3 regions of the Streptomyces sp. NPDC059443 genome follow, and region 1 is predicted to be linked to each of the others. Evidence: riboswitches for the same ligand, from Rfam matches in the RefSeq annotation. Region 1 holds a riboswitch; each other region holds the start of a gene.
The links. A riboswitch is a leader RNA that binds a small molecule or an ion and turns the genes downstream of it on or off. The one in region 1 is predicted to bind cyclic di-AMP.

Region 2: it holds a riboswitch for cyclic di-AMP, as region 1 does, so the genes downstream of both, ACFXDJ_RS02690 (LysM peptidoglycan-binding domain-containing M23 family metallopeptidase) here and ACFXDJ_RS13775 (M23 family metallopeptidase) in region 1, are expected to answer to the same signal.
Region 3: it holds a riboswitch for cyclic di-AMP, as region 1 does, so the genes downstream of both, ACFXDJ_RS27540 (transglycosylase family protein) here and ACFXDJ_RS13775 (M23 family metallopeptidase) in region 1, are expected to answer to the same signal.

Annotation. Positions count from the first base shown of each region.
Region 1 is NZ_JBHYVM010000011.1:144,657-148,659, forward strand. It holds gene ACFXDJ_RS13765 (M16 family metallopeptidase) at 1-751, shown strand, start outside; gene ACFXDJ_RS13770 (M16 family metallopeptidase) at 784-2,151, shown strand; cyclic di-AMP (ydaO/yuaA leader) riboswitch at 2,358-2,517, shown strand; gene ACFXDJ_RS13775 (M23 family metallopeptidase) at 2,530-3,321, shown strand; gene ACFXDJ_RS13780 (GntR family transcriptional regulator) at 3,512-4,003, shown strand, end outside.
Region 2 is NZ_JBHYVM010000002.1:220,427-224,429, forward strand. It holds gene ACFXDJ_RS02685 (SGNH/GDSL hydrolase family protein) at 1-420, opposite strand, end outside; gene ACFXDJ_RS02690 (LysM peptidoglycan-binding domain-containing M23 family metallopeptidase) at 577-1,593, opposite strand; cyclic di-AMP (ydaO/yuaA leader) riboswitch at 1,598-1,791, opposite strand; gene ACFXDJ_RS02695 (tyrosine-protein phosphatase) at 2,105-2,911, shown strand; gene ACFXDJ_RS02700 (aspartate aminotransferase family protein) at 2,989-4,003, opposite strand, start outside.
Region 3 is NZ_JBHYVM010000033.1:26,053-30,055, forward strand. It holds gene eno (phosphopyruvate hydratase) at 1-1,274, opposite strand, end outside; gene ACFXDJ_RS27540 (transglycosylase family protein) at 1,571-2,269, opposite strand; cyclic di-AMP (ydaO/yuaA leader) riboswitch at 2,272-2,443, opposite strand; gene ACFXDJ_RS27545 (transglycosylase family protein) at 2,720-3,835, opposite strand; gene ACFXDJ_RS27550 (recombinase family protein) at 3,939-4,003, opposite strand, start outside.

The sequences.
Region 1 (4,003 bases):
TTCGGTGGTCGGCGACATCGACCCCGAGCAGACGCTCGCCTGGGTCGAGAAGTACTTCGGCACCATCCCCGGCCACGACGGCAAGCAGCCGCCGCGCGACGGCTCGCTCCCCGACATCATGGGCGAGCAGCTGCGCGAGGAGATCGTCGAGGAGGTGCCGGCCCGCGCCCTGATGGCCGCCTACCGGCTCCCGCACGACGGCACCCGCGAGTGCGACGCCGCCGACGTGGCGCTGACCGTCCTCGGCAGCGGCGACTCCTCCCGGCTCCACAACCGCCTGGTCCGCCGCGACCAGAGCGCCGTCGCCGCCGGCTTCGGCATGCTGCGCCTGGCCGGTGCGCCCTCGCTCGGCTGGCTGGACGTCAAGACCTCCAGCGGGGTCGAGGTGCCCGCCATCGAGGCGGCCGTGGACGAGGAGCTCGCGCGGTTCGCCGCCGAGGGCCCGACGGCTGAGGAGATGGAGCGCGCGCAGGCCCAGCTGGAGCGCGAGTGGCTGGACCGGCTGAGCACGGTGTCCGGCCGCGCCGACGAACTGTGCCGCTTCGCGGTGCTGTTCGGCGACCCGCAGCTGGCGCTGACCGCCGTCCAGCGGGTCCTCGACATCACCGCCGAGGAGGTCCAGGCCGTGGCCGCGGCCCGACTGCGCCCGGACAACCGCGCGGTGCTCGTGTACGAGCCGATCGCGGCGGACGAGTCGGCCGATGCGGCCGAGAACAGCGACGAGAACGAGAACGAAGGGGCGGAGCAGTGAGCGACACCGCAGCCGACACCGCAGCCGTCACGATGACCTTCCACCCGCGGCCCCGGGCCGGCGAGCCGCAGCCGTGGGCCTTCCCGGCCCCCGACCGCGGGGTCCTGGCCAACGGCCTGACCCTGCTGCGCTGCCACCGGCCGGGCCAGCAGGTCATCGCCGTCGAGATCAACCTCGCCGCCCCGCTCGACGCGGAGCCCGAGGGCCTGGACGGCGTGGCCACCATCATGTCCCGCGCCCTGTCCGAGGGCACCGACAAGCGTTCCGCCGAGGAGTTCGCGGCCGAGCTGGAGCGCTGCGGAGCCACCCTCGACGCGCACGCCGACCACCCGGGCCTGCGGGTCTCCCTGGAGGTTCCGGCCTCCCGCCTGCACAAGGCGCTGGGGCTGGTCGCCGAGGCGCTGCGCGCGCCGGCCTTCGCCGACGCCGAGGTCGACCGCCTGGTGCGCAACCGGCTCGACGAGATCCCGCACGAGCTGGCCAACCCGCAGCGCCGCGCCGCCAAGCAGCTCTCGAAGGAGCTGTTCCCGGCGTCCCTGCGGATGTCCCGCCCGCGCCAGGGCACCGAGGACACGGTCGCGCGGATCGACTCCGCGGCCGTACGGGCCTTCTACGAGGCCCACGTACGCCCCGCGACCGCCACCGCGGTGATCGTCGGCGACCTGACCGGCATCGACCTGGACGCCGTCCTGGCCGACACCCTGGGCGCGTGGACCGGTGACACCACCGAGCCCCGCCCGGTCGCACCGATCACCGCCGACGACCGCGGCCGCGTGGTCATCGTGGACCGGCCCGGCGCCGTCCAGACGCAGTTGCTGATCGGCCGCATCGGGCCGGACCGGCACGACCGGGTCTGGGCGCCCCAGGTGCTCGGCACGTACTGCCTGGGCGGCACCCTCACCTCGCGCCTGGACAAGGTGCTGCGCGAGGAGAAGGGGTACACGTACGGCGTGCGCGCCTTCGGCCAGGTGCTGCGTTCCACCGCCGACGGCAAGGGCGCCTCGATGCTCGCCATCAGCGGCTCGGTGGACACCCCGAACACCGGCCCGGCGCTGGACGACCTCTGGAAGGTGCTGCGCACCCTCGCCGAGGGCGGCCTGACCGACGCCGAACGGGACGTGGCGGTACAGAACTTGGTGGGCGTGGCCCCGCTGAAGTTCGAGACGGCCGCCTCGGTCGCGGGCACCCTCGCCGACCAGGTCGAGCAGGAGCTCCCGGACGACTACCAGGCGCAGTTGTACGCGCGGCTCGCCGAAACGGGCACGGTGGAGGCCACTTCGGCGGTCGTCAGCGCCTTCCCGGTGGACCGCCTGGTCACGGTGCTGGTGGGCGACGCCTCGCAGATCGAGGAGCCGGTACGGGCCCTCGGGATCGGCGAGGTCACCGTGGTCACCAACTGACCGGACGGAAACCGTCCGTTCGGCGGTCACAGGAGGGGCTCTGGCGGCTTGTCCGCAGGGGCCCCTTTTGTCCGTTTGGTCGCGTGGTTGCTCGAATGTGGTGTGGCGTACGCAACAAAAGGGCGTGTCTGTTTGGCGATTGACTGATGATCCGCCTAGCGTCGGCCGTGCTGTCCGTCAGTTGTAACCGCCGCGTCCGCGGCACCGGACAGCGATCGCCGAGTCCCCGTCAGGCGCGAGCCTGGGGAGCCGGGGACCCACATGTGTCCCTGGGGTGAATCGGACCGCCTCGCGAGAGGGGGCCCGTAGGAGACCTTCCTGCTCCGAACCCGTCAGCTAACCCGGTAGGCGAGAGGGAAGGAAAGGATCAGCCCCTTCATGGCCTTTGGCAGTCGTGCCGCCGGTAAGCACCGTGGTTCCAGTCGTTTGAGCCGCAAGACCGCCGGCTACGCCGGTATAGCCGCCGTCGTCACCACCGGTGTCGTCGGCTCCCTGGCCGGCCCGGCGTTCGCCGCGGACAAGGCCCCCACCGTCGAGGACACCGGCCTGAACACCATCGTGGTGGCCGACGAACTCGCCGGCGAGATCCAGGCGCAGGCCCACTCCCAGCAGCGGGCCGCCGAGGCCGCCGCCGCCAAGGCGCAGGCCGAGGCCGACGCGAAGCAGCGGGCTGCCGAGGCCAAGGCGAAGGCCGAAGCCCGCGCCAAGGAAGAGCGTGACGCCGCCGAGCGCGCGGCCCGCGAAGAGGAGCGCAAGCGCCTCAACACCTTCGTGGCCCCGATCACGGACTCCTACGTCAGCACCCAGTACCACGCGGGCGGCGGCATGTGGTCCTCCGGCAGCCACACCGGCATCGACTTCCACGCCGCCTCCGGCACCGAGGTGCACGCGGTCGGCATGGGCACCGTGGTCGAGGCGGGCTGGGGCGGCGCGTACGGCAACAACGTCGTCATCAAGCACGCCGACGGCACCTACACCCAGTACGGCCACATGACCTCGCTGAGCGTCTCCGTCGGCCAGCAGGTGACCCCGGGCCAGCAGATCGGCCTGTCGGGCTCCACCGGCAACTCCAGCGGCCCGCACCTGCACTTCGAGGCCCGTTCCGGCGAGGCGTACGGCACGGACATCGACCCGGTCGCGTACCTGCGCTCCCACGGCGTCAACGTCTGACGCAGGCCGCACGACGCAGGCTGCACGACGCTCCGCCGCACGCGTGTCTTCCCGAAGGCCCCGGCTCTCTCCGAGCCGGGGCCTTCGCGTTGTGTGAATGTTTCGTATTTCCGGCCGTCCTCGGAAATTATCGTGTGTTGCAATAGAGTCGCAGTGCGTACAGCCATACGAAAAAGGCGGAGGTCCGGTCTTGCGTATTCCCGCGCACACGGTATGCACAGCAATCCGCGACGACATCGTCTCCGGGGTGTTCGAACCCGGTGGCCGGCTGACCGAGGAGGTGCTGGCCCGCCGGTACGGAGTCTCGCGCGTCCCGGTGCGCGAGGCACTGCGCACGCTGGAGTCCGAGGGGTTCGTGACCACCCGCCGGCACGCGGGCGCCTGCGTGGCCGAGCCGACCGAGCAGGAGGCGGCCGACCTCCTGGAACTGCGGATGCTGCTGGAGCCCCTGGCGGCCGCCCGGGCCGCCCGGCGCCGCGGCGAGGCCCACCTCAAGGTGCTGCGGGGGCTGGTCAGGCTGGGCCAGGAGAGGGCCAGGAGGGGGCAGGGGGAGGACCTGCGCTCCCTGGGCGGCTGGTTCCACGAGACGCTCGCCCAGGCGTCGGGCAGTCCGGGCCTGATCACGCTGCTCACCCAGATGCGCCACAAGCTGGCCTGGATGTACGTGGTGGAGTCCCCGGCG
Region 2 (4,003 bases), on a different contig from region 1:
GAGGACCGGCACGTCGCGGGTGTCGAACCCGGTCGTGATCATCACCTGGCCGACCGATCCGGTGAGGTCGGCGACCGCCGCCTCGAACCGCTGCGCCACGTCGTCCGGATCGCTGCCGGGCCGGATGATGTCGTTGCCGCCCGCGCAGAAGGTCACCAGGTCCGGTGCGAGCTCCTTGGCCCGGGAGACCTGCTCGGCCACGATCTGGTCCAGGAGCCGGCCCCGGACGGCCAGGTTCGCGTACCGGAAGTCGTGCTCTTCGCGCTGATCGGCCAGGAGTACGGCCAGCCGGTCCGCCCAGCCGACGAACGTTTCCCCGGGTCCCGGGTCGCCGACGCCTTCGGTGAAGCTGTCCCCGATCGCCGCGTACGAGCCGATGGTCTTGAGTGTCGTCGTCACTGTCGTCGTCGTCGCTGCCACGGGACCACATCCTTCACCCCGGCGCCCGACCTACGCGACCGTAGCCAAGGGTTGACGGACCGTGATCTTTGCCACCCGCCGCACGAGGAATACCGCACGTGAGGCCGGGACCCCCTTCGGGTCCCGGCCTCAGACGGGTCGGACGGGTCGGACGGGTCAGATGCTGACGCCCTTCGACCGCAGGTAGGCCAGCGGGTCGATGTCCGAGCCGTACGAGGGCCCCGTGCGGATCTCGAAGTGGAGGTGCGGGCCGGTCACGTTGCCGGTGGCGCCGGAGAGGCCGATGCGCTGCCCGGCGGTGACGCTCTGGCCGACCGAGACGGACAGCTGGGAGAGGTGGCCGTACTGGCTGTACTTGCCGTCCGCGTGGCGGATGACCACCTCGTTGCCGTACGCGCCGCCCCAGCCGGCCGAAACGACCGTCCCCGCGCCGACGGCCTTGACGGTGGTGCCGGTGCTCGCGATGAAGTCGACACCCGTGTGGTAGCCGCTGGACCACATGGAACCGGCGGCCTTGTACGGGGTGGAGGTGCCGCCGCTGACCGGGGCGACGAACCCGGCGGAGGCCGGAGCCTCCTGCTGCTGCTTGACGGGGGCCGCCTTGGGGGCGGGGGCGGCCGGGGCCTCGGCCGTCGAAGCGCCCGAAGCGCCCGAAGAGTCCGAAGAGTCCGAGGAGTCGTCAGCGGAAGCCGAGGAGTCGTCCGACGAGGTGTCAGCCGCGGCGGAAGAAGGCTTCCCGGCCGGCGCCGGCGCCTGCTCGGCCGCCGGGGCCGCGCCGCCGGCGCCGGCGCCGAGGGTCAGCTTGAGGCCCGGGTGGATCAGCGACGGGTCGGAGCCCACGGCCTCGCGGTTGTCCGCGTAGAGCCGCTCCCAGCCACCGGTGAGGTGCTGCCGCGCGGCGATCTTGGAGAGGTAGTCCCCCGGCACCACCGTGTAGACGGTGGGGGCGGCCTGCGCCGCGGCCGGAGCGGCCTGGAGCGCGGCCGGCACCTGGGCGGCCCGCGCCGCCTGGACCGGCACGGTGGCAGGTGCGGCGGCCGGGGCGCCGGCCGCGTGGGCTCCGGCGGCCCCCAGCAGCGGGAGCGCGAGGGCCGCGCCGCCGGTGCCCGCAACGGCGAAACCTCGGGATATCGAGCGGGACTTCGGGCGGCGGTGCTTACCCGTTGCGGTCATGGCGAATTCCTCTCCGACGCCTGCGAGGTGAGCTGTCGGGTTCGGACGGGAGATGTCCGGCCATATCCGCGCCGGTGAACGGTGCGTGTACGGCTTCACCCCGAGCTGTCCCGTTGTAAAGATCCGGTGGGGATCGGGAACAGCGGCTTACCTGGTTCCCCCGCTCCTGCCACGCGCGTGAATAGTCGGGTGCGGTTGCCGGACGGCGGCAGGATTAGGCGGTCCATCCGGATCGATCGCGAACGTAATCGAGTCCGGCCGCACAGAACAAGTCACGAATTCACTGAAGGATTCTCAGGAATGACGGCCCGCCGGAATTCCGGTCACCCTGTGTCCATTCCCTGCCTTCAACAGCCGCCCCGACAAGGCAATTCGGCATTAACGATCAGGCACTCACGGTCACCGTATGATCTGGCTCACGGGGAGGTGTCCGATCTCGCCTCTCGCCATGGCAAGTTGTTCCCAAGTAGCGTAATTCGGACACTCTCGACGACGACACGGAGGAGCCCCTGTGACCCAGCGGATACCCCAGACCCCGCAGCCCGATCCGGAACGGACCGGAGTGCGCAACTTCCGTGACGTGGGCGGGATGCCGACCACGGACGGCCGGAAGGTCAAGCCGGGACGACTGTTCCGAAGCGGACATCTCGCACATGCCACCGAAACCGGCGCGGAATTCCTCGGCTCGCTCGGGCTGCACACCGTCTTCGACTTCCGCAACGCCGCCGACCAGGCGCTGGAAGGCCCGGACGTCGAGCTACCCGGCGTGCGGAACGTGAACATCCCGCTGTCGGACCCGGCCGACGGTCGTGAGTTCTGGAAGATGGTCCGCGACGGGGAAGCCGGCCAGCTCCACGAGGTCCTGGGTGACGGCAAGGCCGTCGAGCGGATGATGCGTTCCTATCGCGGGATCATCAAGACCCGCACCGCCGAGCACAGCAGGGTGGTGCACGCCCTCGCCGAGGACAGCGTCCCGGCCCTCCTGCACTGCGCGGCCGGCAAGGACCGGGCCGGCCTGTCGATCGCCGTCGTCCTGCTCGCGCTGGGCGTCGAGCGGGAGGCGATCGTCACGGACTACCTGGAGTCGAACGCCCCGCACAACCAGTACCGGGTCCGCCGGAGCACCGACGAGGCCCCGGTCCGCACCCCCGAGGTGCTCGAACTGCTCGCCCCGCTCTTCGACGCCCGCGCCCAGTACCTGACCGCGGCCTTCGAGACCGTCGAGGAGGAGTGGGGCGGGGTGGAGCGCTACCTCGCCGAGGGCCTCGGGCTCGCGCCCGAGACCCTCGACCGGCTCCGCGACCGGCTGCTGGACTGACGTCCCGCGAGGCAGGCCGTCGCCCCGGCGGCCGGTTCGGCGGCCCGGCGCTCGCCCCGGACCGCCGGTTCACCAGTTCACCGGTTCGCGACGGCCTGCTTCACCAGCGTCCTGCCGAAGTCCCACATCAGCGCGCCACCGCCGTGCGCCTCGTCCATGACCTCGCGGAAGGCCCCGACGAACCGGTCCACGTCCGCCTCGTCCACGATCAGCGGCGGAATGAGCTTGATCACTTCCAGGTGGTCCCCCGACACCTGCGTGAGGATCCGGTGCTTGCGCAGCAGCGGCACCACGACCATCTGCGCGAACAGCCCCTTGCGGGCCGCCTGCAGCATGGTCCACCGGCTCCGCAGCCCCAGCGAGGAGGGCCGGCCGAACTCGATGCCGATCATCAGCCCGCGCCCCCGTACCTCGTGGAGCAGCTCGTACTCGTCCACGAGCGCGGCGAGCCGGCCGCGCAGCAGGTCGCCCATCGCCCGGGCGTTGGCCACCACCCCCTCGTCGTCCATGACGGAGAGCACCGCGAGCCCGGCCGCCATCGCCTGCGCGTTGGAGCCGAAGCTCGCGGAGTGCACGAGGACCCGGTCCATGGAGGAGTAGACGCGTTGGAAGATCCAGTCCTTGCCCAGGGTCGCGCCGACCGGTACGTAGCCGCCGCTGAGCGCCTTCGCTACGCACACCAGGTCCGGTTCCACGCCGGGCTCGTGCTGATAGGCGTAGAACTCGCCGGTGCGTCCGAGGCCCGTCTGCACCTCGTCCGCGATCAGCAGGGCCTTGTGCCGGTGCAGCAGCTCCTGCGCGGCGAGCAGGAAACCGGGCGGGGCGGCGAGCACCCCCTTGCCCTGGATCGGCTCGACCACGAAGGCCGCCACGTCCCCCTTCCGCAGTTCCCGCTCCAGTGCGGCCAGGTCGCCGAGCGCGATCTTGGTGTCGGGCAGCAGCGGGGCGAAGCCCTCCCGGAAGCCGCCCTCGCCGTTCACCGAGAGCGAGCCGGCGGTGAGCCCGTGGAAGGCGTGGTCGCAGTAGAGGATCCTGGGCCGCCCGGTGGCGTACCGGGCGAACTTCAGGGCGGTCTCCACCGCCTCGGTGCCG
Region 3 (4,003 bases), on a different contig from region 1:
CGCGGGAAGGCGCTGCGGCCCGCGTACACCGCGGCGTCGTCGAGGATCTCCTCGATGCGCAGCAGCTGGTTGTACTTGGCGACGCGGTCCGAGCGGGCCGGGGCGCCGGTCTTGATCTGGCCGCAGTTCACGGCGACCGCGAGGTCGGCGATGGTGACGTCCTCGGTCTCGCCGGAGCGGTGCGACATCATGCACTTGAAGCCGTTGCGCTGGGCCATCTCGACGGCGTCCAGGGTCTCGGTCAGCGAACCGATCTGGTTCACCTTGACGAGCAGGGCGTTGGCCGAGCCCTCTTCGATACCGCGGGCGAGACGCTCCGGGTTGGTGACGAAGAGGTCGTCGCCGACGATCTGGACCTTGGAGCCCAGGCGGTCGGTGAGGGTCTTCCAGCCCGACCAGTCGTCCTCGAACAGCGGGTCCTCGATGGAGACCAGCGGGTACGCCTCGACGAGCTCGGCGTAGTAGTCGGTCATCTCGGCGGCCGAGCGGGACTGGCCCTCGAACTCGTACTTGCCGTCCTTGTAGAACTCGGACGCGGCGACGTCGAGCGCGAGCGCGATCTGGGTGCCCGGGACGTAGCCGGCCTGCTTGATGGCCTCGACGATGAGGTCGAGCGCGGCGCGGTTGGACTCCAGGTTCGGCGCGAAGCCGCCCTCGTCGCCCAGACCGGTGGAGAGGCCCTTGGTGTGCAGGACCTTCTTGAGGGTGTGGTAGACCTCGGCACCCCAGCGAAGGGCCTCGGAGAAGGACTCCGCGCCGATCGGGGCGATCATGAACTCCTGGATGTCGACGTTGGAGTCGGCGTGCGACCCACCGTTGAGGATGTTCATCATCGGAACGGGCAGCAGGTGCGCGTTCGGACCGCCGAGGTAGCGGAACAGCGGGAGGTCGGAGGCCTCGGACGCGGCGTGCGCGACGGCGAGGGAGACGCCGAGGATGGCGTTGGCGCCGAGGGAGCCCTTGTTCTCGGTGGCGTCCAGGTCGATCATCGCCTGGTCGATCAGGCGCTGCTCGGTGGCGTCGTAGCCGACGAGCTCCGGGCCGAGCTGCTCGATGACGGCGAGGACGGCCTTCTCGACACCCTTGCCCATGTAGCGGTTGGGGTCACCGTCACGGAGCTCTACGGCTTCGAACGCTCCGGTGGAGGCGCCGGACGGAACTGCAGCACGGCCGGTGCTGCCATCGTCGAGGCCAACCTCGACCTCGACCGTGGGGTTGCCTCGGGAGTCCAGGATTTCCCGGGCTACGACGACGTCGATGGACGGCACGAGCATCTCCTTCTGGGATGTGACGCTGAGTGTGCGGTGGCATGTCAGGCCGTGGGATGGCCTTGCCGCTTAGAGCCTAACCGGCTCCGAGCACTCGGCGACCCGACCGCCCGGGTCCTGGGACGAAAAAGGGCCTGAATGCCCCTCTTACGGGACATAGGGCTCTTGCCCGGAGGGGGCTGCCGGACCCGCCATCAGGAAAAACGTCGGGCACGCACCACCGCCCGGCGCGTGGGGGGTTACGCGCCGGGCGGTGGAAATCCTGCGTGTTGCGAACGCTATTGCGACTGTTGCCGCAGGGTTCAGCTGAGCTTCAGCTTCTGACCCGGGAAGATCAGGTCGGCGTCCGAGACGATGTCCTTGTTGAGCTCGAAGAGCTTCTCCCAGCCGCCGGAGACGTTGTTCGCCTCGGCGATGGTGCCCAGCGTGTCGCCGGACTTGACCTCGTAGGAGCCGTTGCCGGTCTTCGGGGCCTCGGTCTTCGGCTTGGACGGGGCGGCCGGACGCTCGGAGCGGTTGGCCGGAGCCTCGGAGCGCTTGGTCTCCTTCTTCGGCTCGGCCTTCTTCTCCTGCTTCTTCGTCTCGGTCTTCTTCGGGGCGGCCTCGGTCTCGCCACCACCGGTGTAGCCGGCGTTCGACAGGCCCACGCCACAGGACGGCCAGGCGCCCTTGCCCTGGCCCTTGAGGACCTTCTCGGCGATGGCTATCTGCTGGGACTTGGAGGCCTGGTTGGCCTGCGCGGCGTACGCCTTGCCGCCGTACGCGGCCCACGTGGAGGACGAGAACTGCAGGCCGCCGTAGTAGCCGTTGCCCGTGTTGATGGCCCAGTTGCCACCGGACTCGCAGGAGGCGACGCGGTCCCACTCGGCACCGGTCGCGGCGGAAGCGGTGCCCGCGGCCATCAGCGGAGCCGCGACGGCGACACCGGCGACGCCGGCCAGCGTGACGAGCCGGACGGCCTTGGAGCCGCGGCGGTGCTTGCCCTTGGCAGAAAGCAGCATGGAGTTCTCCTCACCGACGCCTTCGAGGTGAGCTGTCGGGTTCGGGCGAGTGAGTGCCCGGCCAGGCGACCTAGCGCCTGTCTTAACCCCTAGCCGGTTCCGTGACCGTCTCTCAACGGCCGGTTCCGGCGCCTACCTTGGTTCCCCCGCTCCTGCCTTCGGCGCTTGCGCGACGAGTGTTCCCTCCGTCCGCCGGCAGGATTCGGCGATGCGGTCGAAGGAGCCCGCGGTGGCGAGCGATTCAGAAGGTAGACAGGTCTCCCCCCGATGTTCAACGAGCGACATCGGGGGGAAACGGTGCCTACTTGCGCTCTCCGCGGGGGTGTTTGCGCAGGTGAGGGCGGGGTTTGCGGAACCCTCGGGACCTGACACGCCAGTTGACCGGAAGAGACACATGTCTCACTTACGGAAAACGGACAATCAGGTGGTTCCCGGGCGCCCCAAGTGTCCCTATTGGTGGGTTAGATCCAGGTTCTGACCAGGCGTGATCAGATCGGCGTCCTTGCCGATGACCTGCTCGTTGGCCTTGTAGAGCGCGTTCCAGCCGCCCTTCACACCCTTGGCGTCCGCGATGGCGGCCAGGCTGTCGCCCGCCTTCACGGTGTACGAGGGCTCCGACGCGGCATCAGATGTGACGGGCGCCTCAACCGCGGCCGGGCCGCGGTGCTTACCGGCACCCCCCGCCGGGGCGGCCGGGTCGGTGGTGGCCCCCGGGGTCGCCGGGACGGCCGGGTCGGCGGGCGTGACGGGCGTGACGGGCGCCGCCGGGTTTGCGGGAACGGCCGGCGCCGTGGGGTCCGCCGGGTGCGCGGGGTCGGCCGGATGCGCCGGGTGCGCGGGGTGCGTCGGATCCGTGGGCGTCACGGGCGCGGCCGGGTCCGTGGACGGCGCCGTCGGGACGGCGGGGTCCGCCGGGTGCGCGGGAGCCGTCGGGTCGCCCGGGAGCCCCGGAGGCGTCGCCGGGAGGTCCGGCATCGGCATGACGGGCAGCGGGTAGTCGGGCAGCAGGAAGGCCGGCGTGCCCGAAGGGGAGGGAGCCGGGGCCTTGGGGGCCGGCGCGGTCGGCGCCCCGAAGTCCGTGGAGGGCGCGGGCGTCCCGAGGTACGGAACGGAGCCGTCCGGACGGGAGACGGAGTGCGAGGCCGCGCTGCCGCCCCCGGGCAGGCCCGGATCCACCTCGGCGGCGGGCCCCTGCTGCGAGAGTCCGGCCGGCGCCCCGCACAGGGGCCACGCCTGGGGCCCCTGGGAGGCCAGCACCCGCTCGCCCACCGCGATCTGCTGGGACCGGCTGGCGAGGTCGGGGCGCTCGGCGAAGTCGAGCCCGCCGGCGTTCTTCCACTGCTCCTGGGTGAACTGCAGCCCGCCGTAAGCGCCGCTGCCGAAGTTCGCGCTCCAAGTACCGCCGCTCTCGCACTCGGCGACCTTGTCCCAGGTGGAGGTCTCGGCCGCGCTCGCGCCGGTGGCCGCGAGCAGCGGCAGGGCGAGGGCGGAGCCGGTGACTCCGGCGGTGACGACAAGTGCGGGCACCTGTCGGGGGCGTCTGTGGCGGCCGTTCCCGGAACGCATGAGGCTGCACCTTTCGCATAACGGCGGGGTAACGGCAGAACCTAGCGGCCTTCGAACGCCTGTCACAAGTTCAGACGTCCACTGACTTCCGGTCAGGCGGGTTTCAGGTGTTTTGGGGGGTGGAACGGGACTTCGCCGCGCGCGCCATCACCCTCAGGGGCGGGATCG